2 regions of the Comamonas sp. A7-5 genome follow, and region 1 is predicted to be linked to the other one. Evidence: riboswitches for the same ligand, from Rfam matches in the RefSeq annotation. Region 1 holds a riboswitch; the other holds the start of a gene.
What was found. Region 1 has a riboswitch for glycine ahead of gcvT (glycine cleavage system aminomethyltransferase GcvT). Riboswitches for the same ligand answer to the same signal wherever they lie in the genome.
Positions count from the first base shown of each region.

Region 2: another riboswitch for glycine. It lies ahead of AAIL67_RS05525 (D-amino acid dehydrogenase); the one in region 1 lies ahead of gcvT (glycine cleavage system aminomethyltransferase GcvT).

Region 1 covers NZ_JBCPWO010000001.1:55,941-71,524, forward strand. Annotated here, with positions in the region: gene AAIL67_RS00245 (CopD family protein) at 1-199, shown strand, start outside; gene AAIL67_RS00250 (MarR family winged helix-turn-helix transcriptional regulator) at 430-996, shown strand; gene AAIL67_RS00255 (efflux transporter outer membrane subunit) at 1,058-2,542, shown strand; gene AAIL67_RS00260 (HlyD family efflux transporter periplasmic adaptor subunit) at 2,694-4,004, shown strand; gene AAIL67_RS00265 (DHA2 family efflux MFS transporter permease subunit) at 4,020-5,633, shown strand; gene AAIL67_RS00270 (hypothetical protein) at 5,703-6,032, opposite strand; gene AAIL67_RS00275 (MBL fold metallo-hydrolase) at 6,183-7,265, shown strand; gene AAIL67_RS00280 (hypothetical protein) at 7,279-7,869, shown strand; glycine riboswitch at 7,958-8,068, shown strand; glycine riboswitch at 8,088-8,213, shown strand; gene gcvT (glycine cleavage system aminomethyltransferase GcvT) at 8,278-9,414, shown strand; gene gcvH (glycine cleavage system protein GcvH) at 9,537-9,911, shown strand; gene AAIL67_RS00295 (hypothetical protein) at 9,959-10,507, shown strand; gene gcvP (aminomethyl-transferring glycine dehydrogenase) at 10,598-13,501, shown strand; gene AAIL67_RS00305 (hypothetical protein) at 13,551-13,757, shown strand; gene AAIL67_RS00310 (ATP-binding protein) at 13,744-15,584, shown strand, end outside.
Region 2 covers NZ_JBCPWO010000002.1:560,221-575,804, forward strand. Annotated here, with positions in the region: gene nhaA (Na+/H+ antiporter NhaA) at 53-1,441, opposite strand; gene AAIL67_RS05515 (DMT family transporter) at 1,791-2,723, shown strand; gene AAIL67_RS05520 (amino acid permease) at 2,846-4,276, opposite strand; gene AAIL67_RS05525 (D-amino acid dehydrogenase) at 4,377-5,645, opposite strand; glycine riboswitch at 5,817-5,916, opposite strand; gene AAIL67_RS05530 (amino acid permease) at 6,460-7,980, shown strand; gene dinB (DNA polymerase IV) at 8,184-9,401, shown strand; gene AAIL67_RS05540 (methyl-accepting chemotaxis protein) at 9,539-11,095, shown strand; gene AAIL67_RS05545 (hypothetical protein) at 11,170-13,530, shown strand; gene queF (NADPH-dependent 7-cyano-7-deazaguanine reductase QueF) at 13,626-14,471, opposite strand; gene AAIL67_RS05555 (2OG-Fe(II) oxygenase) at 14,546-15,445, opposite strand; gene yaaA (peroxide stress protein YaaA) at 15,491-15,584, opposite strand, start outside.

The sequences.
Region 1 (15,584 bases):
TGTGATGAGCATTCTGGGCCTGGTGATGATGGCCGTGTTCGGTCATATCCGCTTTGCGCTGTTCAAGCGCCTGGATGCGGCCGTGCAGCTCAAGGACTGGCCTGCAGGCGGCAAGGCGCTGGAGAGCATCCGCAAATGGGTCTCCTTCAATCTGGCCCTGGGCCTGGTGATCGTGGTCGTGCTGCGCGTGCCGCTCTGAGCCTGAAGCAGCCTTCAGCAAGCCCGGTCTTCATGGCCGGGCTTTTTTTTATGACTCCGACAAGGCTCTGGCGCATACCAACAATGCGCAAACTGCTTTTGTTTTCATAGCAACAAAAACAGAGACTGTGCAGGCAGGTCCGGCTCCATTCAAAACCTTGCTGACATTTTTTTGCAACTGCACAATAATTGCCGACTCAATCATTGACCAAGCAAATATTGGTGGCGCCATTGCAAAACCAGACCGACCCCATCATCGACCCGCAGGACGAATCCAGCTTCTTCTATCAGGCAGGGGTCTACGCGCCGGACAAAAGCATTGGCTTTCTCATGCGGCGCGTGCTCAGCTCCATCCTGCAGCTGGCCGACGCCCAGCTGGCCGAGCAAGGACTGACCTATGTGCAATGGCTGCCGCTGTACAAGCTGCTGATCTGCGCCGACACCAATAGCAGCACGCTGGCCAAGGACCTGGGCATGGACCCGGCTTCGGTGACGCGCGCGCTGGACCGCATCGAGGCCAAGGGGCTGCTGCGCCGCGAGCGCTCCACCACCGACCGACGCGTGGTGCACCTGGTGCTCACCGAGGAGGGACGCAGCGTCGCCACCCAGGTGCCCAAGGTTCTGACCAAGGTGCTCAACGGCCATTTGCGCGGCTTCAGCCACAGCGAATGCACGCTGATGCTGTCCATGCTGCAGCGCATGCTGGTCAACGGCGATGCGCTGCGAGAGGCCCTGACCCAGGAGCCAGGCAAGCCCCCCATCCAAACGAACGAGGCAGGCCGCGACCCCGGGGACTAGGCTGGCCTGCTGCCTACTTTTTTCACCGCCCTATTTCAATAAAAACCACTGGCACTTTTCCATGACATCTAGACCTTCACGCAAACCCGCCACCGAGTGCGCCGCCGGCCGTTCGCTGCTGGCAACCGCAGCACTGGCCGCCGTGCTCGCGCTGGCAGGCTGTGCCTCGCAAGGGCCGGCGCACCAGCCGCTGGCACGACTGGGCTCGGCCGATGTCGGCCTGAACGACTCCGCCAGCCTCAGCGCTGCGGACGCCACGGCACTCGCCTCCTCCCAATGGTGGACAGGTCTGGGCGATGCCCAGCTCAATCAGCTCATCGATCAGGCCCTGGCCGGCAGCCCCAGCCTGGCCGCCAGCAACGCCCGCTTTGAAAAAGCCGCAGCCCTGGCCACGGCCAGCAGCACGGCCAGCGATGTGCGCGGAACGCTGAGTGCCGACGCCACACGCCAGCGCTACACGGCCAACGGCATGATTCCCGCCCCCATCGCGGGCAATATCTACAACAGCGGCAATCTGCAGGCCGGTCTGTCCTGGTCGCCCGACTTCTTCGGCAAGCATGGCGCGGACCTGCAGGCCGCGCTGGGCCAGGCGCGCGCCGCCAAGGCCGACAGCGCTGCTGCCGCCAACCAGCTGGCCGCACAGGTGGCACGCAGCTATATCGCCCTGGCCAGGCTGATTGCCCAGAAGGAAGTGGCAGAGCGCACGCTGGGCCAGCGCCAGTCATTGCTGAGTCTGAGCGAGCAGCGCACCCGAGCGGGCCTGGACAGCCAGGTGGAGCTGACCCAGGCCCAGGCCGGCATGCCCGATGCCCAAACCCAGATCGAGATGCTTGGCGAGCAGATCACGCTGGCGCGCCGCACGATTGCCGTGCTCTGCGCCCAGGCGCCCGATGCGCAAAATGCGCTCTCGCCCAGACTGTCGGTGCTGCGCATCCAGCCCGTGCCACAGGCACTGGGCGCGGATCTGCTGGGCCGCCGCCCCGATGTGGTTGCCGCGCGCTGGCGCGTGGAAGCGGCCACGCAAGGCATTGAATCCGCCAGGGCCGACTTCTACCCCGATGTGAATCTGACCGCCTTTGTGGGCCTGAACGCGCTGGGTCTGGACAAGCTGCTGCAGGGCAGCTCGCGCCAGATGGGCATCACGCCTGCGCTGCGCCTGCCTATCTTCGACGGCAAGCGCCTGCGCGCCCAGTTGCGCGGCAAACAGGCCGATCTCGACACCGCCATCGCCCAGTACAACGGCGCCGTGCTCGATGCCGTCAAACAGGCGGGCGACGCCATTGCCTCCGTGCAATCGCTGCAGCGCCAGCAGCAGCTGCAAACCGAGTCGCTGTCCAAGGCCGAGCGGGCCTATGACTTTGCCGTGCAGCGCTATCAGGCCGGCCTGGGCAGCCAGATCACCGTGCTCAACACCGAAACCCAGCTCATCAACCAGCGCCGTCTGGCCGTGGACCTGCAGGCGCGCGAGCTCGACACCCGTGTGGCCCTGGCCGCAGCCCTGGGTGGCGGCTGGAGCGACGACACCCCGGCTGTTGCCCTGCAATAAACATCGGGCTCAACAAAATCAATAGCTGCTATCGCTCTCCTGCCATTGAATTCAAGGCAAAAACACACTCAATTCTTTTATTGACAAGCGCTAGCAGCTCCTCTTTTTCAATAGCGCAAAACCGCTTCACAGATAACAAAGCGCCAACATCATGACCGACACCAAGCCTACTCAGAACGCTCCCCAAGCTCCTGCGGCAGCTACGCCCAGCGCCAACCCTGCGGGCCGCCGCAAGGGCCTGACCATCGTGGCGGCCGCTGTCGCCGTGGCCGCCATCGCCTGGGGCGGCTGGCACTGGATGGTGGCCCGCAACTACCAGACCACGGACAACGCCTATGTGGCCGGCAACGTGGTGCAGATCACGCCCCAGGTCGGCGGCACCGTGATCAGCATCGGTGCCGACGATACCGACTATGTCCGGGCCGGCCAGTTGCTGGTGCAGCTGGACCCTGCCGACTATCTGGTGCAGCTGGCCCAGGCCGAGTCGCAGCTGGCCCAGACTGCGCGCCAGACCCGCACCCTGTATGCCAACAACGCCCCGCTGGCCGCCCAGGTGGCCCAGCGTGAAGCCGATCTGCTGCGCCTCAAGGCCGATGCCGCCAAGGCCAACGACGATGTGGCGCGCCGCCGCCCGCTCACGGCCACCGGTGCCGTGGGCAAGGAAGAGTTTGACCATGCCAAGGCCCTGGCCACGGCTGCCAGCAACGCCGTGGCGGCCGCAGAAGCCGCCGTGCGTGCTGCCAAGGCCCAGCTGACGGCCGCCGAAGCCCAGACCAAGGGCACGACGGCCGAGGACTTCCCGGCCGTCATGGCGGCCGCAGCCAAGGTGCGCGAGGCCTATCTGGCCCTGCAGCGCACGCGGCTGATCGCGCCCGTGGACGGCTTTGTGGCCAAGCGCGGCGTGCAACTGGGCCAGCGCGTGGCCGCCGGCTCGCCGTTGCTGACCGTGGTCGATCTGCACAAGCTCTGGGTGGATGCCAACTTCAAGGAAAGCCAGCTGGCCGATCTGCGCATGGGCCAGAAGGTGGAGCTGACCGCCGACGTCTACGGCGACAAGACCACGTACGAAGGCAAGGTCGTGGGCCTGGGTGCGGGCACGGGTGCGGCGTTTGCGCTGCTGCCCGCGCAGAACGCCACCGGCAACTGGATCAAGGTGGTGCAGCGCGTTCCCGTGCGCATCAGCCTGGAGCCCGAAGCGCTCAAGCAGCACCCGCTGCGTGTAGGCCTGTCCATGGACGTGAAGGTCGATATCCGCGACAAGGACGGCCAGGCCCTGGCCAGCACGCCGCGCAGCGAGCCCGTGGCCCAGACCACCGTCTATGACGGCAGCCTGGCCCAGGCCGAGCAGCGCATCCAGCACATCATCGCGGGCGACAAGCTGCCTGCGCTGACCCAGCTGGCCTATCTGCCCGCCCCGGCCCCGGCCGTGCCCGCCCAACCCGCTGCCCAGCCTGCGCAGTAAGACGCGGAATCAGCCATGACTTCCTCGACTTCTGCCAATCCCGGAGCGGGCGCCTCGCCACCGGCTCCGGCGGCCCGCCCCATGCCGCCAGCCATAGCCCCGCTCAAGGGCGCGCAGCTCGCCCTGGGCACGCTGGCACTATCGCTGGCCACCTTCATGAACGTGCTGGACTCGTCCATCGCCAACGTGGCCATTCCGGCTATCTCCGGCGATGTGGGCGTCAGCCCCAGCCAGGGCACCTGGGTCATCACCAGCTTCGGCGTGGCCAATGCCATCTCCGTGCCGCTGACGGGCTGGCTCACCCAGCGCTTTGGCGCCGTGCGCCTGTTCACCATGAGCGTGCTGCTGTTCGTACTGACCTCCTGGCTCTGCGGCTTTGCCTCCTCGCTGGAGATGCTGGTACTGTTCCGCGTGCTGCAAGGCGCCGTGGCCGGCCCCATGATTCCGCTGTCGCAGACCCTGCTGCTGTCCAGCTATCCGCCCGCCAAGGCCGGTGTGGCGCTTTCACTCTGGGGCGTGACGACCCTGGTCGCGCCCGTGGTGGGACCGCTGCTGGGCGGCTGGATCACGGACAATATTTCCTGGCCCTGGATCTTCTACATCAACGTGCCCGTGGGCCTGCTCTCGGCCCTGATGACCTGGAGCATCTACCGCCACCGCGAAACGCCCACGCGCAAGCTGCCTATCGACACCGTGGGCCTGTCCCTGCTCGTGCTCTGGGTGGCGGCGCTGCAGCTGATGCTGGACAAGGGCAAGGAACTCGACTGGTTCGCCTCCAATGAAATCATCGCCTTTGCGGTGATCGCTGTCGTGGCTTTTGCCGTGTTCGTGGTCTGGGAGCTGACCGACGCCCATCCCGTCGTCGATCTGCGCCTGTTCAAGAGGCGCAACTTTGCGGCCGGCTCGATCGCGCTGTCCATCGCCTATGGTCTGTTCTTCGGCAATGTGGTGCTGCTGCCGCTGTGGCTGCAGCAATGGATGGGCTACACCTCCACCTCCGCCGGCCTGGCCCTGGCGCCGGTGGGCCTGCTGGCCATCCTGCTCACGCCCATGGTGGGCCGCAAGGTCGGTGTCTGGGATCCGCGCAAAATGGCCACGATTGCCTTCATCGTGTTTGCCATGGTGCTGTGGATGCGCTCGAAGTTCACCGTGGAGACCGACTTCGCCCACATCCTGATTCCCACGCTGATCCAGGGCGGCGCCATGGCCTTCTTCTTCATTCCGCTGACCACCATCACGCTGAGCGGACTGACGCCGGATCGCATTCCTGCCGCCGCAGGTCTGTCCAACTTCGTGCGGATCACGGCCGGCGCCATGGGCACCTCGATTGCCACCACGCTCTGGGAAAGCCGGGCTTCCATGCACCATGCGCATCTGACCGAACTGCTGGTGCAGGGCCAGGGCACGTTTGCCAGCACGGTCAGAATCCTGCAGGCCGCAGGCATGAGTGCCGAGCAGGCCTATGCCCAGATCAACCGGCTGATCGATCAGCAGGCCTTCACGCGGGCCGCCGACGACATCTTTCTGGCGTCGTCCTTTCTGTTCCTGAGCCTGATCGTGCTGATCTGGTTCACCAAGCGCCCGGCCTCTGCCGCAGGAGCCTCCGACGCGGCCGCCGGCGCACACTGATTAACTTCAGAATAAATTGGCTGATAACGCTTGAATCACAAGCGTTATCAGCTATTTTTTTGATAGCTCCTAAGCGCCATCAGCCTGCTTGTCCAGGCGCCGCAAAAACACCTGCAACTCCTTGACGACCTGGGCATCGCCCTTGGCCTGGGCGCAGCTCAGCCCTTGCTGCCAGGCGGCTCGCGCCGCCTGCGCATCGCCCAGCGCCAGCTCCACCTTGCCCAGCTGCTTCCAGGCAACGGAGTATTCGGCATCCAGTGCCGTGGCCTTGCGCAGATGCTCGCGCGCCACGGCCATCTGCTCGTCGTCGGCATAGGCCTTGCCCAGGGTATAGCGCAGCAGCGCACCGTCCTTGCCGGCCGCCAGCATGCTCTCCAAATTGTGAACCATGGGATTCATGTGTATTTGCTCCTCGGACAGCGAGTGTCGCATCCGCCCCGAGAAAGCAGCTGAATGGCCGTGCCTGTGTTACGGCCTCTTGCAAGCCGGCTCTTGCAGCGCTGCAAACCATCCCAAACTGCGGCCAATGTCTTACTAAGGCGCCCGATCTTGTTTCGCAAACCAAGTCTCTCCACCTCCATCACCAACTACGAGGACTCGCCCCAGTATTCGGGCGGGCGTTTTCGCAACACGCATCCGCGTCCGGCCAACAGCCCCAAGCCCGATGCCGGGACGCTATGGAAGTTCTTCTTCAACAAACCGGCCGATTCCCAGCCGGGCCAGGCGCTGCCCGTTTTGCCGCTGAGCACGACCGAGTTGAACCTCGCGCCCGAACGCAGCCTGTATCGCCTGGGCCATTCGACACTGCTGATAAAGCTGCGCGGCGGCTGGTGGCTGACGGACCCGGTGTTTTCCGAGCGCGCCTCGCCGCTATCGTTTGCCGGCCCCAAGCGCTTTCATGCCCCGCCGATCACCCTGGACAAGTTGCCTGCCTTGCGCGGAGTGCTGCTCTCTCATGACCACTACGACCATCTGGACCGCGCCACCATTCGCGTGCTCGCGCCCAAGGCGGGCATTTTTCTCTGCCCCTTGGGAGTGGGAGACAGACTGGTGGCCTGGGGCGTGCCGACCGACAAGATCGTGCAGCATGACTGGTGGCAGGGCAGCGAGGTCGACGGCCTGCGTTTCACTGCCACGCCGGCCCAGCATTTCTCGGGGCGCAGCCTGCGCGACGGCAACCGTACGCTCTGGGCTTCCTGGACCATAGAAGACCGCCAGGCCGGCAGGCCGCTGCGCGTCTTCTTCAGCGGCGATGGCGGCTACTTCGACGGTTTTGCCGAAATCGGCAGGCACTTCGGCCCTTTCAATGTCACGTTGATGGAGACCGGCGCCTATGACGCCCACTGGCCCTATGTCCATATGCATCCGGCACAGACCGTGCAGGCACACCGGGATCTCGGCGGCCAGTGGCTGCTGCCCATACACAACGGCACTTTCAACCTCGCCATGCATGCCTGGTGGGACCCCTTCGAGCAGATCCTGAGCCTGGGCAGGCAGCACGGCATAGAGATCGCCACGCCCATGATGGGCGAGCGCCTGGACCTGAACGCTCCGCATGCGGGCTCGGCCTGGTGGCGCGCCTGCGCCGAGGCCGACAGCAAGGGACTGGATCTGCGCCCCGCGCAACCCTGAAGGTACGGCCCGCATGGCCGACAATGTCCTCATGGACATTTCGCGCACCTCACACCTTGCCGCCGCCTGCGCCGCGTCTCTGACCGCCTTGCTGCTCGGAGCCTGCTCCCACCTCTCCGATGGCAGCCAGCCCAAGCAGCCGCCGAGTGCCGGCATCCCGAGCACAGTTTCCGGGCAGCCTGGGCCGACGCCGGCTCCGCCACTGGACACGCAGCACAGGCGGCCACAGAGCATGGAATGGCCTGCCTGGATCAAGGCAGACTGCACACCCCCCGCCCAGCTCGATCGGCAACCGCAGCCACGCCGCCACACCACGCCTTTCATCAGCGCCCACTGGTTTCCGAACGGGCTGGAGACCACGGTGGTCTTCCGCCTGGAAGTCACGGCCCAGGGCGAACTCGGCCGTGTGGCCTACCAGCCCGCCGATACCGATCCCCGCATCGTGAAGTCCATCATGCGCTCGCTCGAACGCTGGAAGTTCAAGCCCGGCATGCGCCAGGGCCAGTCCGTGACGTCCTGCTTCGAGCAGCCCTACCAACTGGTGTTTCCGCGCCAGGAGATCGATGTTCCTCGTACGCCCGCCATGAACACAGAACCGCAGTGAGACCGCAAGCTCAATTCCAGCGATCTGTGCTCGAAAACCCCAGAGTCCATCCGATTCGGTGGTGCAAGCCCCTTGCCCACCGCTAGAATCGCCAAGGTCAGGAGAGAGTGCCTGCAGCTTGAAGCTGCCTCGCACCGCCGAAGGCGCAGACCCCCAACCCGGTGTCAAAACGCTCAGGCAAAAGGACTGACAAGCGCTGCAAGGTGTGCAAACCTGCAGCGTCCCTTGCTGGAGAGAGATGCAGGCCGTCATTTCGTATGTGCGCCGGCATCCACCGAAGGAGCAAACTGCCCGATGCAATGCGTGCAGTGAATCTCTCAGGTAAAGCGGACAGCAGGGCAAGCCCGCCACGCATGGCCCCGCCATGCATGGCCACTCATTTTGGTTTGACCACCGGAGCGCTTGCCTGTGACTGCTGCTGACACCTCTTCCGATCTGCGTTCCACACCGCTGTTTGCACTGCACCAGAAACTGGGTGCCCGCATGGTGCCGTTTGCCGGCTACGCCATGCCCGTGCAATACCCTCAAGGCCTGATGGCCGAGCATCTGCACACGCGCAAGGCCGCCGGCCTGTTCGATGTCTCGCACATGGGCCAGTTGCTGTTGCGCGGCCCCGATGCCGCCGCCGCGCTCGAATCGCTGATGCCCGTCGATATCATGGACCTGGGCCTGCACAAGCAGCGCTACGGCCTGCTGCTCGATGAACAAGGCGGAATTCTCGACGACCTGATGTTCGTCAACCGCGGCGATGATCTGTTCCTCATCGTCAACGGTGCCTGCAAAGAGGCCGATATCGCTCATATCCAGAACCGCATCGGTAGCCACTGCGAGGTCGTCCCACTGCCCGATCGCGCCCTGCTGGCCCTGCAAGGCCCGCAAGCCGTCACTGCCCTCTCGCGTCTGATTCCCGGTGTGACGCAACTGGTCTTCATGACCGGCAATTACTTCGACTGGCAAGGCCATGCGCTCTACATCACGCGCAGCGGCTATACGGGCGAGGACGGCTTTGAAATCTCCCTGCCCGGCGAAGCTGCCGAAGCCTTTGCCGAAGCTCTGCTGGCACAGCCCGAGGTAGCCCCCATCGGTCTGGGCGCGCGCAACTCGCTGCGCCTAGAAGCCGGACTTTGCCTGTACGGCAACGACATAGACACCAGCACCACCCCGGTGGAAGCTGCGCTGAACTGGGCCATGCAGAAAGTACGCCGCACCGGCGGCGAGCGCGAAGGCGGTTTTCCCGGTGCGGCCATCGTGCTGGAGCAATTGCAGAACCCTCAGTCTCTGCGCCGCAAGCGCGTGGGCCTGATCGCGCTGGAACGCATTCCCGTGCGCGAGCCCGCCGTGCTGGAAAACATGGACGGACAGCATATCGGCCACATCACCAGCGGCCTGCTCAGCCCCACGCTCAACCAGCCCGTGGCACTGGCCTATGTCGAGCCCGACTATGCCGCCATCGATACGGAAATCTTCGCCATGGTGCGCGGCAAGCCCGTGCCCATGAAGGTGGTCGCCACGCCCTTCGTCCCCACCCGCTACTACCGCGGCTAGGTCTGCCGCCGCGCATGAGACGGGCCAGTTTGCCAAACAGCTGCCAGAACACCGCTAAAGTGCGAACTGGACCTTTCTCAAACAACACCCGATTCCCCTGAATCCCCCATCTGGAGCTTTCCATGAGCATCAAGTATTCCAAAGAACACGAATGGATCAACGCCGCTGACACCAATGCCGCCATCGTCGGCATCACCGTACACGCACAGGATGCGCTGGGCGATGTGGTGTTTGTGGACCTGCCTGCCGTGGGCTCCACCTTCAAGGCCGGCGACGTGGCTGGCGTGGTCGAATCCGTCAAGGCCGCTGCCGATGTCTACATGCCCGTGACCGGCGAGATCGTCGAAGTCAACGAAGCCCTGCGCGATGACCCGTCGCTCGCCAACAGCGACCCACTGGCCGCAGGCTGGTTTTTCAAGGTCAAGATGAGCAATGTGGGCGAGCTCGAAGCTCTGATGGAAGAGACCGCCTACAACGACTTCGCCAAGGACAACTAAGCGTATCAACGGCCCTCGCATTGCGAAGGCCGTTTTTGCATGCAGCCATGAGCACCATTCTGTATTTTGACGATCCGGACGTCGGTCTCGCCCGCGAGACCAGCCACCCGACCTTTGCGCGCATCGCAGCCCAGGACTTCTATTACGACGGCGGTGACGACTTCAGCCCCTTCGGCAGCGATGATGGCAGCGACACACTGGCCGCTCTTCAAGAGTGGTACCAGGAGCAAACAGGCGGCAACGCCAAGGCCCTGCGCTTTTTGCAGCAGCAACTGAGCAACTGGGATCTGCCCGTGCCCGAGGGCATGCTCGCTCATGACGATGCGGCCAAGGCCCAGTGGCTGGCCAGCGATGACATGAACCAGATCTATCTGCGCTCGGTCTGCCGTGCACACGTGGCCACCGCCTTTGGTCAGCTCAAGATCACAGGCAGCATCGATGCCGATCTGCAACAGCAAGCCCTGCTTGCCCTGGCCTGCCAGCAATGGCTGAACACCATGGCACGCAGCAAATATCCCGATTGGGAATATGCAGACCAGGAAAGCGAACGCCTGGCTCTGATGAATACCGCGCTGGAACAAGCCAGCGCTGCTTGAAGCACCGGCCGCATGCCTTCAGGCATACGGCATTCACGCATGCCTGGCATGCAAACCGTCAGTCACAGTATTTGAGAATAGGTCCCTCCCATGCTGATGTCGCCTCCCGCCCCCGTCGCTTCCCTGGAAGCGCTGGAAAACAGCCACGAATTCATCCCCCGTCATATAGGCCCGGACGCCGATGAGCAGCAAAAAATGCTGGCCGCCATCGGCAAGCCCTCGCTGGATGCCTTGATTCGCGATGTGATGCCCGACTCCATCGCACGCGCCAGGCCCATGGATCTTCCGGCGCCGATTACCGAAGCCGCTGCGCTGGCCGAACTCAAGGCCATCGCCAGCAAGAATCAGGTTCTGAAGAGCTTTATCGGCCAGGGCTACTACGGCACGCACACGCCGGGCGTCATCTTGCGCAACATCCTCGAGAATCCAGCCTGGTATACGGCCTATACCCCCTACCAGGCCGAAATCTCGCAAGGCCGCATGGAGGCGCTGGTCAACTTCCAGACCATGGTGACCGACCTGACCGGCATGCCGATTGCCAATGCTTCCATGCTGGACGAGGCCACGGCAGCCGCCGAGGCCATGACGCTGGCCAGGCGCTCTGTCAAATCCAAAAGCCATCGCATCGTGCTGGCCGGCGATCTGCACCCGCAGACGATTGAAGTCATCGAGACCCGCGCCCGGCCGATCGGCATCGAAGTGGTAATCGCCAACAGCCAGCAAGAGTGGGAGGCCGCGCTGGCAGGCGATCTGTTTGCTGCCGTCATCCAGTACCCCGCGTCCAGCGGCTGGATCGTGAACTGGAAGGCCGATGTGCAAGCCATTCACGCCAAGCAGGCCGCCGCCATCGTGGCCACCGACCTGCTGGCTCTGACCCTGCTGACACCGCCCGGCGAATGGGATGCCGATATTGTCGTGGGCAACAGCCAGCGCTTCGGCATGCCCATGGGCGCGGGCGGTCCGCACGCGGCCTTCATGGCCTGTCGCGACGAATACAAGCGCAGCCTGCCCGGCCGTCTGGTGGGTGTCAGCGTCGATGCGCATGGCAAGCCCGCCTACCGCCTCGCTCTGCAGACACGCGAACAGCATATCCGCCGCGAGAAAGCGACATCCAATATCTGTACGGCCCAGGTCCTGCCGGCCGTGATTGCCAGCATGTATGCCGTCTACCACGGCCCCCAGGGGTTGAGGCGCATCGCCCAGCGTGTGGCACGCTTCACAGCGATTCTGAGCCGTGGCCTGGCCCAGTTGGGCTTTGGCGCCCACCACCACGACACAGCCTTCGACACCGTGAGCCTGCACACCCGGGAGGCCACCGACGCCCTGGCGGCTCGCGCCGTATCCAAGGGCGTCAATCTGCGCAAGGCCTGGGATGAATATCTCTGCATCAGCCTGGACGAAACCACGACCCGGACCGATGTCGAGCTGATCTGGAGCATCTTTGCCCAGGAGGGCCAGGCCCTGCCCACCATCGAGGCCATGGACGAAGGCCCGACCTCGCTGATCCCCGAATCCCTGCAGCGCAGCACGGCCTATCTGACCCACCCGGTCTTCAACACCCACCACTCCGAAACCGCCATGCTGCGCTATATACGCAGCCTCAGCGACAAGGACCTGGCGCTGGACCGCAGCATGATCCCGCTGGGCAGTTGCACCATGAAGCTCAATGCCACCAGCGAGATGATTCCCATCACCTGGCCAGAGTTCGCCGACATCCACCCGTTTGCGCCCGCCAACCAGCTGCAAGGCTATGCCGAGCTGGATCAGCAGCTGCGCGACTGGCTGTGCCAGGCCACGGGCTACGCGGGCATCAGCCTGCAGCCCAATGCAGGCAGCCAGGGCGAATACGCCGGTCTGCTGGCCATCAAGGCCTTCCATGAATCACGCGGCGAGGCGCACCGCAATATCTGCCTGATTCCCAGCAGCGCCCACGGAACCAACCCGGCCAGCGCGCAAATGGTGGGCCTGCAGGTCGTGGTCACCAAGTGCGATGACAACGGCAACGTGGACATGGCGGATCTGAAGCTGGCCTGCGAGAAGCACAGCGCCAATCTGGCCTGCATCATGATCACCTACCCCAGCACGCACGGCGTGTTCGAGACCGAGGTCAAGGAGCTGTGCCAACTGGTGCACAGCCATGGCGGCCGCGTCTATGTGGACGGCGCCAATATGAACGCCCTGGTAGGTCTTGCGGCACCCGGCGAGTTCGGCGGCGATGTCAGCCATCTGAACTTGCACAAGACCTTCTGCATTCCTCACGGCGGCGGCGGCCCCGGCGTCGGCCCCGTGTGCGTGGTCGAGGATCTGGTGCCCTTTCTGCCGGGGCATGCCACCGCAGGCGACGTCCGCCAGGTGGGAGCTGTCAGCGCAGCGCCTTTGGGCAATGCAGCCGTTCTTCCGATCAGCTGGATGTATATCCGCATGATGGGAGAGCCGGGCCTGAAGCTGGCGACCGAGACCGCCATCCTCAACGCCAACTACATCAGCGCACGCCTCAAGGAACACTTCCCCACGCTGTACGCGGGCGAGTATGGTCACGTGGCCCATGAGTGCATCGTGGATCTGCGCCACTTCAAGGACAGCTGCGGCGTGATGGCCGAGGACGTGGCCAAGCGCCTGATCGACTACGGCTTCCACGCACCGACGCTGTCCTTTCCCGTGCCCAACACGCTGATGGTGGAGCCGACCGAGAGTGAAAGCCTGTCTGAGCTGGACCGCTTCATCGAAGCCATGATCGCCATCCGTGCCGAGATTGCCGAAGTGGAGGCCGGCAGACTGCCCAGGGACGACAACCCGCTCAAGAACGCACCCCATACGGCAGAGGCCTTGCTGGCCGCAGACTGGCAGCATGGCTACAGCCGCGAAACCGCCGCCTATCCCGTGCCTGCCCTGCGCCGCGCCAAGTATTGGAGCCCCGTGGGCCGCGTGGACAACGTCTATGGTGACCGCAATCTGTTTTGCAGCTGCGTACCCATGGACGCTTACGAAGACTGATAGCCAGGGTCTCCCCCAAGCCAGTGCGCTCCGCCGCACTGGCTTTTTTATGCTCAATCAATGTCGAACACCAGCCCGCCCGTTGCTGTTCGCCCGCAGTGAATGTATTCACGACATCAATGCAATCGGCGTTGCTGCCGCCAAACCGAGCATCGAGTTGCCTGAATACCGGTTGACTGCCCGCCTTTTTAAAGAGCAGGTGCAGGGACCGGCTTACACTGCCGAGGTCTTCTGCCTGTCTCATGAGCTCCTCTGAACCCACTCCCCCTCCCTTGCTGCCTGTCATTGATGGCGGCCTGCCTCTGCATGCCCTGCTGGCCCCCGGTGCTGCGCCGCTGGGCCTGAGCGCCAACACCCAGCCATTGGTGCCGGAGGATGAAGACCCGCTGCAGGCCCTGGTGGCGGAGTTGCGCAACTACCAGCACGAGCTGGAGCTGCAAAACGAGGTACTCAATTACAGCCAGGCCGTGGCCGAGAGCGCATCGGAGCGGTTTGAAACGCTGTTTGCAAGCATTCCGCTGCCGCTGCTGGTGGTTGATGAATACGATATGGTGGTCCAGGCCAATGCCATGGCTCACCGCGCATTTCAGCCCACCGAAAAAGACCGGCTGCTGATCAACTTCAAGCCCTTTGTGCATGTCAACGACGCAGAGCGCGTGACTACGGCCTTCGAGCAGGCCAAGGCGATGGGACGCGCCGAGGTACACGAGGTTCTGTTCCAGATCACCGAAGAATTCGAACTCTGCGGCGACCTGCATGTGGCCGGCGTGGTCGTGCCCCAGCAAAACGGTCCGGCCACCTGGCAGTATTTGTGCGCCGTTGTCAACCAGGGCCCGCTGCTTGCCGAGCGCAAGGCGCTGCAAGAGCGCAACCAGCAGCTTTATGCCAGCGAGAGGCGACTGGAGTCGGTCATCAACTCCGCGCTGGACGCCATCATCTGCGTCGATCAGCATCAGCGCATCACTGTCTTCAACCCCACGGCGGCAGCCCTGTTTCTGTGCTCGCCTCAGGATGCCCTGGGCAGCCCGCTGGAGCGCTTTTTACCCGATGCCGCTCGGGCACTGGCTTTTTCCTCGCTGACCACACAGGCCGTGCTAGGCGAGATGACGGGGCTGACCCTGTCGGGGCGTGAGATTCCCATGGAAATCAGCGTCTCCTTCGAACACCACAGCAGCGGCGACACCACCACCATCTTTGCGCGCGACCTGACCAGCCGCAATCGCGCCGAAGCCCAGCGCAATGCGCTGGAAACCCAGCTGCGCGAATCCCACAAGATGCAGGCCGTAGGCACCATGGCCGGCGGGATTGCCCACGACTTCAACAACATCGTGGGCGCAATCCTGGGCAATGTGGAGCTGGCCAAGGCCGATAGCTGCGGCAACCCGGCTGCCATGGAAAGCCTGCGCGAGATCGAAAAAGCCGGTCGCCGCGCCCGCGATCTGGTGCGCCAGATTCTGACCTTCAGCCGCAATGACCTGCCCGAACGCCGTCCGGTTCAGGTGCAGGAAGTCATGTCCGACACGGCTCGCCTGCTGCGCGTGACTCTGCCTCCCTCCATAGAGCTGCAGGTGCAGGAGTCCAACGATCTGCCGCCGCTGCTGGCCGACCCCACTCAGGTGGAACAGGCGCTGTTCAATCTCTGCAACAACGCCATGCAGGCCATTGGCAGTCAGCGCGGCATCATCCAGATGCGGGCCATGCGCATTGCTCCCGACAGCTACCAATGCGAACGCCTGGGTCTGGCCGTGGCCGAATACCTGGTCTTCATGGTGCAGGACTCCGGCCCAGGCATGGACGTCGCGACTCAGCGACGCATCTTCGAGCCTTTTTTCACCACCAAACCGGTCGGCCAGGGCACAGGCCTGGGCCTCTCGGTCGTACATGGCGTGATGCGCACCCATGGCGGCGCTGTCGATGTGCACAGCGAACTGGGCCAGGGCAGTTGCTTCACGCTGTACTTTCCTCTCAGCGACCCAACTTCCAGCCACTCTGCGCTGCCGCCCATGCGCATGGACAAGCCCGAAGCCCCGCTGCCCGAACCTGTCCTGGCCACGCGCGCCAGCCATGTCATGTATGTGGATGA
Region 2 (15,584 bases), on a different contig from region 1:
CAGTCCTTTGCAGGACTGACCTTTTTGATTTTCCGGCGGTGTGTCGTGGCGTTCAGGGCTGCTCGAAACGCTTGCGCATGGCAAATCCATAACCAAGCCCCAGCAAGGCTGCCATGGCCGAGCCGGCCAGAATGCCCAGCTTGGCCGCGCCCAGCAGGCTCGCATCCGCAAAGGCCAGACCGCCGACAAAGATGGACATGGTAAAACCTATGCCGGCCAGCAGGCCCACCAGCAGCACACCGCGCCAGTTCAGGCCCTCGGGCAGGCTGCACAGCCCGCTCTTGACGGCCAGCCAGGTGCAGATGAAGACCCCCAGGGGCTTGCCCAGCACCAGGGCCACCAGCACGGCCATGGCCGTGGTCTGCGGTGCGGCTGCGCTCAGGTCTATGCCCGAGAACTGCACACCGGCATTGGCCAGCGCAAAGATGGGCATGATGCAAAAAGCCACCCATGGATGAAGAATCATGGGCAGGCGCAGAGCAGGCGGCAGCAGGTCGCGCTGTGCGAGCTGGGCAGTGCGCAACTCCTGCAGCAGGTGCTGCGGATCGGGCCGGCCGCTCAGCATCTGCTCGCCGGCCCTGCGCATGGCCGTCTGTGCCGTGATCAGCAGCGGCATGGAAGCGGGGCGTACAAATACAGGCGTCATCAGACCCAGCACCACACCTGCCAGGGTGGGATGAGCGCCGGTCTTGAGCAGACCGAACCAGAGAATGGCTCCGGGCAGCACATACAGGGGCGCGGCGGCAATGCCCATGCGGTTGAACAGCAGCACCAGCAGCACGCCGGCTGCGGCAACCACAAAGCCCATGGCCTGCAGGCCGCCGGAGTAGAAGAAGGCGATGATGAGCACGGCCACGATGTCGTCGATGATGGCCAGGGCCAGCAGGAAGATACGCAGTGCACCCGGGATATTGCGGCCCAGCAGGGCCAGCACGCCCACGGCAAACGCGATGTCGGTCGCCGTCGGAATTGCCCAGCCGTTGAGCAGCGTCCTGTCGTTGCCCGCCAGGGCCACGTAGATGAGTGCGGGCACGGCCACGCCGCCGATGGCAGCGATTAGCGGCAGACTGGCCTGGCGCAGGCTGGCCAGCGCGCCGTTGTGCAGCTCGCGCCGGATCTCCATGCCCACGACCAGAAAGAACACCGTCATCAGCACATCGTTGACGATGAAATGCAGATCGGTGCTGAAGCTCCATGGGCCAAGCGTCAGCGCGACGGGGGCATGCCACAGTGCAAAGTAGCTTTGCGCCGCGCCGGAGTTGGCCCAGATCAGGGCTGCCGCAGCGGCCAGCATGAGCACCATGCCGGCAAAGGATTCGATATGCAGCAGGTGCGAGATTTGTGCCTGCACGCGCTCGGTCGCGGATTGCAGTGCGGAAACACGGGGGGAATTTTGGGATGCAAAAGGCGCAGGGGCCTGCACAAGTGTTTGTGGGTCCATGTGTCGGTAGGTGTCTGAGTCGTACGCTGAAGGCGTGCGGCACCTGAGGCAATGCCTGCTGGTGCCGTCTGCACTGCAAACGACTGGTGCGCTGGCGGCCCGACCTGCGCATGAACATTCACCTGCCATCGCCACCTCGTGCGGCGGGCACCCAGCAGAAATTGTAGCTAAAGACGCAGCAATGGTCTGGATTTGAGGTTATTTTTCCGGGGTGGAGACTTCGTCATCAGAACGGAAGCCGTTCGTGCTTCACGTCGCCTTGGCTTGAGCGGGTGGACTGCACGAATCGCGTCAGCACCGTCCGGCAGCCGGCGCTATGCTGGCGCGCTAACAGAAAAGAAAGCGTCTCATGCCGGGCATAGGAATGGAATATTTGTGGGTGGGAGTGGTGCTGTTTGCGGCGGCGGCGCAGACGGTGCGCAACACGGCCCAGCGCTCGCTGACGGCGCAGGTCGGCACCTTGCCAGCCACGCTGGTGCGCTTTCTCTATGGCTTGCCGTTTGCTGCCATCTATCTGCTGGCGCTGTATGGTCTGGGCGATCCGTCCCAGGTGCTGCCGAAGTTCAGCGCCGCGTATCTGGGCTGGATCGCGCTTGGTGCCTTCTTTCAGGTTGCGGCCACGGCTGCCTTGCTCATGGCCATGAAGGAACGCAACTTTGCCGTGGCGGTCACGCTGTCCAAGACCGAGGTCCTGCAGGTGGCCCTGTTTGCCGCCATGTTCCTGCATGAGCTGCCGACCCGGCTGGCGCTGCTGGCCATGGTGCTGGCCACGGTGGGCGTGTTGATGCTGTCGCTGCCGCCGCGCGGGCAACTGTTCACGCTCTCGGCCTGGACCAGCAAATCCTCGGTCTACGGGCTGATCTGCGGCGCCTGTTTTGCGCTGGCCACGGTGGGCTTTCGCGGCGGCGCGGTCGAGATCGCAACACTGGGAGTGAGCTCGCCCTGGTTGTCGGGGGCCTGGGGCGTGCTGATCGCGCAGGCCATGCAGTCCGTCGTCATGAGCGCCTGGATTGCCAGAACCCATGAACAGGGCCTGCGCCCCATCTTCAAGGCCTGGCGCATCTCGCTGCTGGCCGGCAGCATGGGCGCTGCAGCCTCGCTGGCCTGGTTCACCGCCTATGCCATGCAGGGGGCGGCCGCCGTGCGCACCCTGGGCATGGTGGAGGTGGTGTTCAGCTATATCGTCTCGCGCAAGGTGTTCAGCGAGAAGCTCTCATTGACGGAAAAGCTGGGCATGGCGCTGATGATGCTGGGCCTGGTGCTGATCTGTCTGCAGCTCTGATTTCAAGAGCTTCCTGCGCTTGTTTAGTCTCATTTTCAAAGCTAAAAGTCATTTGAAATGAACTATGAAAAAGCGCAAGAAGCTTCTAAATCAATAGCATGCTACCGCGGCTGTGCTGCGCCTCAGGCGGCTTGCTGCTGCGCTTGCGCCAGGCGTTGGCGCTGCTCGGGCTTGACCGCGTAGAGCCGGTAGCCGATCGTCAGCAGCGCAAACCACAGGGGCGCGATATACAGCGCCACGCGGGTGCTGGCATCCAGCGACAGGCAGACCAGCACCACGGCCAGAAAGGCCAGCACAAACCAGTTGGTGAACGGCGCGCCGGGCATGCGGTAGGCCACGGCAGCAGCACGCCCCAGCCTGACGGCGCGGCGATAGCGCAGATGGGCAAAGACGATGATGCCCCAGGTCCACACGGCGCCGATGGTGGCAATGCTGGTCACGTAGATGAAGGCCTCCTCGGGCACCAGATAGTTCAGCACCACGCCAAGCAGCATGAATGCCGCCGACAGCACAAGGCCGGCCGCAGGCACATGGCGCGCATTGACCCGGCCCAGCCTGGCGGGCGCCTGTTTGAATTGCGCCAGCGTGTAGAGCATGCGGCCCGTGCTGAAGATGCCGCTGTTGCACGAAGAGGCGGCGGCGGTGATGACCACGAAGTTGATGATGCCGGCTGCGGCAGGAATGCCCAGCTTGTCGAAGACATGGACGAAGGGGCTCATGTCGGGGCTGAGTTCGTTCCAGGGCACCAGCGACATGATGACGATCAGGGCGCCGATATAGAAGATCAGAATGCGGTAGACGATGCTGTTGGTGGCACGGGGCAGCACTTTCTCGGGGGACTCGGCTTCACCGGCTGTCACGCCTATCAGCTCCACGCCGGAATAGGCAAAGCAGGCTATCTGCAAGGTGAAGACCACGCCCACCATGCCCACGGGCGCAAAGCCGCCATGCGACCAGAGATTGGTGAAGCTTGCCGTCTGGCCCAGCGGTCCCCAGCCCGTGGTGATGATGGCCACACCCAGAACCAGCGTGGCAACAATGGTCACGACCTTGATCAGCGCGAACCAGAATTCCAGCTCGCCGAAGACCTTGACCGCAATCAGATTCACGCCCAGCAGCACGGCCAGCGTGGCGAGCGCCGGAACCCATTGCGGAATGGCCGGAAACCAGTAGTGGGTGTAGATGCCTATGGCCGTGAGCTCCGCCATGCCTGTCACCACCCAGGTGAACCAGTAGGTCCAGCCGGTGACGAACCCGGCCCAGGGGCTGACATAGGTTTCGGCATAGGTGGCAAAAGAGCCGGCCACCGGGCGGTGCACCAGCAACTCGCCCAGTGCCCGCATGATGAAGAAGATGGCCAGCCCCGCGATGGCGTAGCTGACCAGCAGCAGCGGACCAGCCTTGTGGATTGCCTTGGCCGAGCCCAGGAACAGGCCCACGCCAATGGCGCCGCCCAGGGCGATCAGCTGGATGTGCCGGTCCTTGAGGCCGCGCTCCAGCTCCCCTGTCTGCTGCAGCGACTCCCCGGCTGCGCTTGGATGATTTCGACTCATGTTGTATGTCTCCGTTTTGCCATTCACACGGCAACAGCTGCCCCTCACGGGGCGCTGCGGCTACCGTGTCTGGCTTGTTGATGAGGTTTTCAGGTCGTGGTCAGGCGCTGGCGGTGCTCAGCGTGGCCGGTCGGGGCTGTCTGCTGGCGCTGCCCATGGACTGCAGCACGAGGTCGCCGACCATGTCGGCGGTGACGGCGGACAAGGTCCAGCCCAGATGGCCGTGGCCGGTGTTGTAGAACACGCAGGGCTTGTTGCCAGGGCCCACGCGCGGCAGCATGTCCGGCATCATGGGGCGCAGGCCCGCCCAGGGCACGACGCTGCGCGTGCTGACGCCGGGGAAGCATTGCTGCACCCATTCGATGAGTGGACGGATGCGGTCGGCGCGGATGTCCTTGTTGAAGCCGTTGAACTCCGCCGTACCGGCAACTCGGAAGCGATCGTCGCCGAGGCGGCTGGTGACCAGCTTGGTCTCGTCGTCCAGCAGACTCACCACAGGGGCTGCGGCGCGGCTGGCTTCGTCCGGCAGATTGACCGTGATGGAATAGCCCTTGACCGGATAGATGTTGACGCTGTCGCCCAGCTGGGCGGCCAGGGCGCGGCTGGCCGTGCCTGCGCAGACCACCATGGCGTCGAAAGTCGAGGTCTCGGTTTCCAGGCCCTGGCGCACGGTCACGCTGGCCTGCTTGCCGTTGCTGTTCACCGACACGATTTCCTGGCCGTAGCGGCATTGCACGCCCAGTCGTTCGCAGGCGGCAGCCAGGCCGCTGGTGAACTTGTGGATGTCTCCCGTGGAGTCGCTCTCGGTGAAGTAGCCGCCATAGAAGGTTCCGGAGAGGGTCGGCTCTATGGAGCGCATCTCCTGCGGTGTCACGGCGCGGCGCTCCAGGCCGCCTTTGGCCAGCAACCGGGAAACCTTGCCCGCATGTTCAAAGCCTGCTCGGTCGCGGTAGATATGCAAGATGCCTTTTTGCTTCAGATCGAAGTCAATGCCTTCGCTGGCCGCCCAGTCAAACAGGTGCTCGCGTGCCGCAATCGCCAGCCTGGCGGTTTCCACGGTGTTTTTCTCGTAATGGGGGATGGCAGCGAGAAACTGGCAGAACCAGGAAATCTTGTGCCAGCTGGGCCTGGGGTTGAGCAGCAGTGGAGCATCGCTCTTGAGCATCCACTTGAGGCCCTTGACGATGGTGGACCAATGGGTCCAGACCTCGGCGTTCGAGGCCGAGAGCTGGCCGCCATTGGCGAACGAGGTTTCCATGGCGGCATAGCGCTGTTTCTCGAACAGGGTGACGGAAAATCCGCGGCGTGCGAGGGCGTAGGCGGTGGTCACGCCAGTGATGCCACCGCCGATGACGGCGATTGTCTTCATGATTCAGATTCCAGAAACGTCAAGGGTGGAGCCCGTGCGCAACATGCGCAGCGGACGCCCCCTCTGTTCTGGACCTGAGAGATTCACGAGGCAGGGCCTTGCGGCGCTGCTCGCTTGCTCCTTCGGTATGCCCGGCGGACGATGACGTCCGGACATTCTTCAGAGTGTGTGAAAGCGATGCCGATCCTTTGGCCTGAGAGTTTCCGGGGCGGTTGCTCCTTCGGCGCTGCATACGCCAAGTTTGCGCTGCAGTCTCTCTCGGCATCACCGGGCTGAGAGCCTGTGGGCAAATGTAGGAAGAACGGCGGTGCCTGGATATACGGGTTTTCTAGACTTCTGCGCCAGGGCCCAGCCATGGCTGCTCATGTCGGGTTCACGCTATTTGATAGCGATTGCCGCTTATCCTTCAATGAAATATGGATTATTTGTCTATGAAAATGAATTTATTAAAGCACAGTGTGCTTCTAAATTCATAGCAGTAAGCTCTGTCAAGTACACCTGAGCAGCCCCAGAGTCAGCCCCTGCATTGGCACAGCGGGTCATGGCCTGCGGTGGATTTGGGCAAAATATCGTCTTTGCCTGTCAATGGGCCCGGCGATATCACCGCTTTGCCATTGAAGCGCCCGACTGGGGTGGCTGCCGATTCAGGATGCAACTGGCCTATCCGCCATGGCGTTCTGCTGTCATGGCTTCGTTCCTTTGTCCTTGTTGCCCGCGACCGTCATGGTCGCCTTTTTGCGTTGCCTGTCGCAGCGCCTGCGGGATGGTTGGGTGTTTTGTCCGGATGGGCGCAAACCATTACAACAAGACATTTATGTCCCAACCCAACTCAAGCCAGCAGCTCGCGCCGACTGGTGATGGTGACGATAACCAGCCCCGCTTGCACCGGGTGCTCAAGCAGCGCCACCTGAGCATGATTGCCATTGGCGGCGCCATCGGAACGGGCCTGTTCGTGGCCTCCGGCTCGGCCATCGCCCAGATCGGCCCTGGTGGTGCCGTGCTCACCTATCTGCTCATCGGCATCATGGTGTACTACATCATGACCAGCCTGGGCGAGCTGGCCGCCTTCATGCCTGTGGCCGGCTCTTTCTCTACCTATGCCTCGCGCTATGTGGATCGAGGCTTCGGCTTTGCGCTGGGCTGGAACTTCTGGTTCAGCTGGGCTGTGGTGGTGGCGGTGGACCTGGTGGCCTCGCAACTGGTCATGGCCTACTGGTTTCCCGATGTGCCAGGCATCATCTGGAGCGGCCTGTTCCTGCTGCTGATGGTGGGGCTGAACGCGTTTTCCGCGCGCGGCTTTGCCGAGGCCGAGTACTGGTTCGCGCTGATCAAGGTGCTGGCCGTGGTGGCCTTTCTGATCACCGGCGTGCTGATTCTGTTCGGCATCATCAGCAACGGCCATGTACCCGGTTTCGAGAACTGGACCACGGGCGATGCGCCATTCGTCGGCAATTTCGCGACCTTTGTGGGCGTGGCCATGATCGTGGCCTATTCCTTCCAGGGCACGGAGCTGGTGGGCGTTGCGGCAGGCGAATCCGAGAATCCGCGCGAGAACGTGCCGCGTGCGATTCGTCAGGTGTTCTGGCGCATCCTGCTGTTCTATGTGCTGGCCATTGTCGTCATCGGCTTTCTGATTCCCTATACCGATCCGCAGCTGCTGCGTACCGATGTGGCCGATATCGCGGTGAGTCCGTTCACGCTGGTGTTCCAGCACGCGGGCCTGCTGTCGGCGGCCACGGTGATGAATGCGGTGATCCTGACCTCGGTGCTGTCGGCCGGCAACTCCGGCATGTATGCGGCCACGCGCATGCTCTACAACATGGCGACCGAGGGCAATGCGCCGCGCATCTTCTCCCGGCTGACCCAGAACGGCGTGCCGCTGGTGGCCTTGATCGGCAGCACGCTGGTCGCCAGCCTGTGTCTGTTTTCCTCGCTCTACAGCCCGCAGGCCGTCTATATCTGGCTGCTGAATCTGGCCGGCATGACGGAGTTCATCGTCTGGCTGGGCATTGCCGTCAGCCACTACCGCTTCCGTCGCGGCTATGTCATGCACGGCCACGATGTGGGCCTGCTGCCCTACAAGGCCGGCGCCTTCCCCTTCGGTCCCATCTTTGCCTTTGTGCTGTGTCTGGTGGTGACGCTGGGCCAGAACTACCAGGCCTTCCTGGAAGATCGCATCGATTGGGGCGGCGTGGTCTCGACCTATCTGGGCATTCCGCTGTTCCTGCTGTTCTGGCTGGGTTACTGGCTGGTCAAGCGCAAGACCTGGGTCAGCTATGCCGATATGCGCTTTGACGAGCTCGAAGACATCAAGCAGGGCAAGGTTTCGTCCTGAGGCGGTTTGAGTCTTCCTCTTCTCTGTGCGGGAGGGGGGAAGGATGCAGGGCATGAGGTCATGCCGCTGCTTGCTGTTTTCAGGTGCATGTGTGCTTGTTTAATGCATGGCTGCCGTCTCTTGCCAGCGCAGGCAAAATCGGCACTGTGAGCGATCTTCCCACCAGCCCCGATTCCCGGCCCAGGCGCATCGCGCATCTGGACATGGATGCGTTCTACGCCTCCGTGGAGCTGCTGCGCTACCCGCAGCTCAAGGGGCTGCCGGTGGTGATCGGCGGCGGGCGGCGCAGCTTTGACGAGGAGCTGCTGGCGCGCCATGCGGGGCGGCCGTTGTCCGAGATCCCGGTGGCGGACTTTCCGCTGCTGCGCGATTACACAGGGCGCGGCGTGATCACCACGGCCACCTATCCGGCGCGGCAGTTCGGCGTGGGCTCGGCCATGGGCATGATGAAGGCCGCCAGGCTGTGCCCGCAGGCGATTCTTCTGCCCGTGGACTTTACCGAGTACAGGCGCTTTTCCCGGGCCTTCAAAGAGATCATCGTGTCGATTGCTCCGCTGATGGAGAACCGCGGCGTGGACGAGGTCTACATCGACTTCACCGACGTGCCCGGCGGCCAGCGTGAAGGCGGACGCGTGCTGGCCCGGCTGATCCAGAAATCCATCTTCGACGCCACGGGCCTGACCTGCTCGGTGGGCGTGGCGCCCAACAAGCTGCTGGCCAAGATGGCCAGCGAGTTCAACAAGCCCAACGGCATCTCCGTCGTCCAGCCCGAAGATCTGCAAAGCCGGATCTGGCCGCTGGCCTGCCGCAAGGTCAACGGCATAGGACCCAAGGCCGATGCCAAGCTCAAGAGCCTGGGCATAGAAACCATTGGCGACCTGGCCGCGCAAAGCCTGCCGCAGCTGCTGCACTGGTTTGGCAAAAGCTATGGCCACTGGCTGCACGAGTCGGCCTGGGGGCAGGACGAACGCGCCGTGGTGACCGAGAGCGAGCCGGTGTCCATGAGTCGCGAGACCACCTTCGAGCGCGATCTGCATGCCGTGCGCGACAAGGCCGAACTGGGTGCGATCTTCACGGACCTGTGCGAGCGTCTGGCCGAGGATCTGCAGCGCAAGGGCTATGTGGGGCGCACCGTGGGCATCAAGCTGCGCTATGACGATTTCAGGATTGCCACGCGGGACCAGACTCTGAACCTGCCGATACAGGATGCGGCGGCCATCCGCCTGGCCGCGGGCCAATGCCTCAAGCGCGTGCCGCTTGGCAAGCGCATCAGGCTGCTGGGGGTCAAGGTCTCGGGCCTGATTGCCGAGCAGCTCTGGCAGGCCAGCGCCCACGATCCTGCGGCTCGCGAACTGCTGCTCAGACCTCATGGTTTGACCTCGGTCAAGCATTCGGATCCCTATACCGCATCTCTGTTCTGAGCCTGGGGGCTCGGGAATCATCACTGTGCGATGATTCAAGTGTGAATTTGTGTATCTGGTTAACCAGCTGTCGACGGGATGCCTGATCGCTCACTCTCGAACAAAAACTAAACAGGCTTATTGGAGGAGTGCAAAGCATGCGCCTGAACCTGCCGGTATCTCAACAAAACTACGACTTTCCAGGTGACGAGCTGCTGGTCTCCAGCACCAACACCAAGGGCGAGATCACGCATTGCAACCCGGCCTTTGTGCGCGTCAGCGGCTATGCCTACGAAGAGCTGATCGGCCAGCCGCACAATCTGATTCGCCACCCCGACATGCCGGCCGCTGCCTTCAAGGATATGTGGCGCACCATTGCCCATGGCTATCCCTGGACGGCACTGGTCAAGAACCGCCGTAAGAACGGCGACCACTACTGGGTGCGCGCCAATGTCACGCCCATCATGGAGGGCGGCAAGCCAAGCGGCTATCTGTCGGTGCGCACCAAGCCTTCGGCCGCCGAAGTGGCCGAAGCCGAAGCGCTGTACGCGCGCATGCGCAACGAGGAAAAGCAGGCACAGGCCAGCTTCCGCCTGCGCGCGGGCGCGGTGCGCCGTCTGGGGCTGATGGGCTGGTGGGATGGTCGTAAGGATGTGGGCCTGGTGGCGCGCATGGCCTGGTTGCTGGCCCTCATGGCCTTGATCGCCATGCTGCCCGATATGCTGGGTTGGCAGGGTGCAACTGCCTGGGGCTGGCGTGCTGCAAGCCTGTTGGCAGGCGGCGCATTCGTGCTGTGGCGCTTTCAACGGCGCTGCGTGGCGGGACTGGAGGAAGCTAGCCGCTTTGCAGCCGATGTGGCCGCCTGCAATCTGAGTACCGAATGCAGCCAGAGCTACAGCGGTGCCGTGGGGGCGCTGATGCTGAGGCTGCAGCAGATTCAGATCAATCTGCGCGCCGTGGTGGGCGATGTGCGTACCGAGGTGCAGGGCTTTGCCCAGACTGCCCATGAAATCGCCCAGAGCAGTTTCGATCTGGCAGGGCGTACCGAGTCGCAGGCCACCAGCCTGCAGCAGACGGCGGCCTCGATGGAGGAAATTTCGGGCACCGTGTCGCAGACGGCCGACACGGCACAGTTCATGGCCGGTGCCAGCGACGAGAGCAGCAAGGTGGCCAGCCGCAGCGGCGCGGCCATCAGCGAAGTGGGACTGGCCATGGAGCATATCCGCGGCTCCTCCACCCGCATGAGCGAGATCATTGGCGTGATCGAGAGCATTGCCTTCCAGACCAATCTGCTGGCGCTGAACGCGGCCGTGGAAGCGGCGCGGGCCGGCGAGCAGGGTCGCGGCTTTGCCGTGGTGGCAGGCGAGGTGCGAGCACTGGCCCAGCGCAGCGCCGAAGCGGCCAAGGAGATCAGCGTGCTCATCAACCGCACGGTCGATGGCATCAATGACGGAAATGCGCGCATGCGTGCCGCGGGCCAGACCATAGACGGCATGGTGCAGGCCGTGGACAAGGTCGGCTCCCTGGTGCACCAGATCAGCATTGCCACGCGTGAGCAGTCGATAGGCATCTCCCAGGTCAACGAGGCCGTGGCCCAACTTGACTCAGTGACCCAGCAGAATGCGGCGCTGGTGGAGCAGTCGACCAGCGCAGCGCAATCGCTGCGCCTGAGTGCCAGGACACTGGAGCGTTCGGTGGACGTGTTCCATCTCTAGGCTTTTGTGGTCTTGCTCTGAAAAGGCAGCCGTGGAGCTGCCTTTTTCACATTGGCTTTCGGTAGGATTGCGCCATGAGTGTTGTGCTGACCCTGATCGCCATTGCGGCGCTGGCCCTGTGTTTGCTGATCTGGCTGATATCGCGTTTGCGCGCTGACGCCAGACCCGCGTCGTCTGCAACTGCTGGGCAGGAGGCCGAGCCGTCCGTGGCCCAGGCCGGAGCGGCGTCGGATGTTGCGGCGCGGACACTCTCCGATCAAGAGCTTGCGGCGCAGGCGGATGTGGCGTCAGAGGCCAGCAGGGATGTGAATTTTCGCCCCCAGGGCGAGCGCGGCATGGGCGGCCCCATCTATGGCGATGTGCTGTGTGCGGACGGCGTCTACCTGCCCCATGTCTGGGAGATGGACATGCACACCTCCTATGACGGGCGCTGGCTGCGCACGGGCTTTTATGACAGCGAGGCCGCCCATCTGGTCGACCGCAAATCACGTCGCAGCTGGGTGATCAGCAAGCCGGAAGGCGAGCTGCTGGATGCCATCCACTGGCGCATGCCGCGCTGGAGTGGCGAGAGCATCAACGAAAGCGGCATTGCCGACGATGCGCATGTGATCATGTCCGATGCCAGCTTCGAGGCCTGGCTGGGCGAGCATATGGCTGCGCAGCCGCAGCCCCTGCTGCAGGTGGTGGATCTCTGGGTGCCGGCAGACTGCCTGCCGGCCGAAGTCGCCCGGCCCATGCCGACTCTGCCTCAACCGGCTCAGCCCACCCCGGTGCCGCCGGTGGCGCTGCAGCGCCACTGGCCGGCTTCGCTGCGCAAGCTGCGCTATCCCATGGCTCCGCTGCAGAATCCGCACTGGCAGCTGATGCTGGGTGAGGCCGCCCAGCCCTGGGTGCTGGACGAGAGCCACAGCATGGTCTGGCGTGCCGATGCCCAGGCCTTTGCGCTCTATGCCTACCCTACCCAGGGCGATGCCAGCCAGGCCAGCCTGCGGCTGGCTGTCTGGACCATGGAGCGAGGCTGGCAGCAATGGCCGGAGTTGATGCCCGAGGATCACAAGCCCTGGGCCCTGGGCCTGCCGGATCTTGAGCCGCCGAGCGAGCCGCAAGCGCCAGCGGTTTTACCGCTGAGCTGGCTCAATGAGCTGCTGCTGCAGAAAGTGCAGCTAGATACGCCCGAGACCGAGCGCCTGCACGATGGCACCAGCATCAGCTGCGCCATGAGCGAGGTGGATATCTGCGCTGCCCATCAGCGCGATGGCCTGCCCATCCTCAAACCCTCGCTTCCCTTGTGCTTCGACTGGCTGCGTGATCCGGCGCAGCCCGCGCTGTGGCGCGCGCAGAGCGAGCCGCTCAAGGGGCAGCGCCTGATCTGGACTCTGTCCAAGCCCGCCCGGGAGGAGCTGGGCGAAACGGCGGCCTACAACCTGCAATGGGGCGAACGCCATCTGCCCGGTACCTGGGCACTGGAACATGTGATCGTGCAGGGACGCTGGGCGATTCTCATGCCGCATGGCCGTGCACCGATTCGCGGTGGCAGCGGCAGCCTGCAGATCTGGGACGGGGAGCGCCTGCAAAGCGTGGACCTGCCCTGGCCCGTGGTGCGGCTGGCCGCTGTGCCGTCGGTCAAGGGCGGCATGGCTGCTCGCCTGCGCGTGCTGGCGCTGACGGCCAGCCTGGCGGACAAGGACTGGGACCCCTCGACCGCATCCTGGCGCTGGCCTTTGCAGTCCGTATCGGCCAGCCATCTGGCAAGACCCGACTGGCGCCCGCTCTACTCAGAGCGCGAACTGGCTCCCGATGCGCAAGGGCGCTGGCAGTTGCTGCCACGCTGGCGCGAGGTGAGACAGATTCAACACCCCTGTTCCGACGGCGACTATGTCTGGCGTGACGATGTGCGCGGCGACACCGTCTGGTGGTGGGGCGGCGTGAACGAGCGCGTCAACCACTATTGGCAGCATGATGAACCTCGCAAGGACGGCGTGATCATGACGCGCAGCGGTCTGGCGTTCTGCGGTGTCGGGCCTTGCGCCTGTCCCCATCCTTCAGGCGAAGGCTGGGCCTTGCTGGAGCCGGTGGAGACACGCTATGGCGAACTGGGACAGTGGCAGCTGCACTGGCTCAACCCCGTGGAAAAGGAAGTGCGCACGCTGACGCTCAGGGCGCGCATGCCGGTGCTGCAGGGTTGGGATGCCCAGGGCCTGCATTGGCAGGATTTGCCCTTGCCCGATGCTGAGCTACAGCAGGGCGAGGCGAACGCGGCTTACAAGGCCCGGGTAGAGCCCGCAGCGGCGCGTCAGCTGGTGGTGGCGCAGACCTGGCAGCGTGCTGCCGTCGAGCCCCTGCGCCAGGGCATGAACGGGCTGTGGCTGCGCATTCAGGATCTGCGTTATGCCGAGGCTTTGCTGGGGCAGGATGACTGCCCATGGAAGAGTTGATCCCCCTGAGACGCTTTGCAGCCTTCCCCTGAGGGGGCAGCAGCTTTGCTGCGGGGCGGCCCTTGCTTGCTGCCCTTGATTGGGTCGTGCCGGTGCTACTGGCGTGCCGTACGCACATTGGCGGGCAGGGCGCCCGGGTGGCTGGTGCGGAAAGGGTTGATGTCCAGGCCGCCGCGGCGCGTGTAGCGGGCATAGACGGCCAGCTTGATGGGTTTGCAGCGGGTCCAGATGTCCATGAAGATGCGCTCCACGCATTGCTCATGGAATTCGTTGTGGTTGCGAAAGCTCACCAGGTACTGCAGCAGACCTTCCTGCTCGATTTGCGCACCGCTGTATTGAATCTGCACGCTGCCCCAGTCGGGCTGGCCGGTGACCAGGCAGTTGCTCTTGAGCAGATTGCTGACCAGGGTTTCGTTGACGGGGGCTTCGTCGTGGTTTGCGCGCAGCAACTCGGGAGCCGGCGTGTACCGGGTGCACTCCACATCGAGGCGGTCCAGCAGCAGGCCGTCCAGTTCATGCACTTGCTGGGCATCGAACTGATCTGCTTGCAACAGCCGCACGCCCACGCTGCCCTGGGCCTCGCTGCCGCGCCAGGTGGCTTCGGACAGATCGGTGCGAAGGCGCGCCAGCACCTCGCTGGCGTCGGCAAAACGGGTGTTGTTGAAGCTGTTCAGATACAGCTTGAAGGACTTGCTCTCGATCAGGTTGGGCGTTTCGCAGGGGATGGTGAAATGCGCCAGCGCCACCTGGGGCTTGCCGCGCAGATTGAGCCAGGAAACTTCGAATGAAGTCCACAGATCGGCACCAAAGAACGGCGGGTTGATGGCGGCGCCGATTTCCTCGCGCTTGGTCAGGCGTGGCAGGGGAAAGAGCAGGGACGCATCGTACTGGTCCACATAGGCCGAGCTTTTGCCCAGCTGCGATTGTTCAGGGGTGTGCATGATTCAAAAACAAAATAGCCAGCAGTAGAAAGGATAGCTGCTGGCGCTTTGTGAGTAAGGGATGGATCCTGTTTTTACTTGAACTCTCGTTCGCGCAGCCACTTGGTGGCAATCCATTTTTCGCCCTCCAGGACGGGAGCGCCGCCGTGAAGGGTCTTGGTGGCCGGGTCGGGCCGGTTATAGCTGAAGAATACGGCATTGCCACGGCGCGGCACGACCTGCAGCCCTACATCGGGAAAGGTGGTTGCGCCGCCGCGCGCGGGCTCGTTGAGATACATGACCAGGGTTCCCACACGCTGGCCGCCACGCTTGAGTATGGTCGGCGTGCCGGGCTCGTTGGGGGCGAAGTAATCGTAATGCGGCTTGTATTCGGCGCCAGGCCGGTAGTGCAGCACCTGCATGCCCTCGCCGTTTTCCAGCGGCCAGTTCAGCAGGCGTGCGATGCGCTGCTCGACAAGGCTGATGAGTTCGTTCTCGCCGCGCTGGAAGAACATGCCATTGCTGGTACGGTCGTCATTGACAGCCTCGCCGCCGCTCTGGTTGTCCACGGTCAGCGAGCGCCGCATGCGCGGGCGGGCAGCTGCGATGAGGGCATCGCACTCCTCGTCGGAGAGCAGATTGCCGAACACCACCACGCGCGGGTGGCGCACGCTCATCAGCACATGGACATCGCGATCGCCGGCATGGACGCAGCAGGGATCGGTCAGCAGATCGGGCTCGGGAACGCCCGACTCATGGACCTGCACTGCCACTTCGGCTTCGGTCCTGGCTGCTGTGAAAGGCAGGGGCAGTTCACCCTCTTCGGGCAGGGCCAGCGCGCGGCGCGCCAGATGCTCGGCCCAGCCAGCCTTGCGCATGGACTGCAGCAGCGATGGCAGCGGCACGCCGGAGGCGCTTTGCGCGCGCACCCATTGCATCAGCTCGGGTGTCAGGCCGGGAGGTGTGACGAACTCGTCTTGGGTGGAGGTGCTCATGTCGACAATGCTAGTGTGCACTGATGCCGATTTCAATGCGCAGCGTCAGTCTTGCAGCTTGCGGCGGAACACCAGCTTGCCGGGCGTGCTGGCCTGCTCGGCCAGCGCATAGCCTTCCAGGTCGAACTTGCGCAGGTCG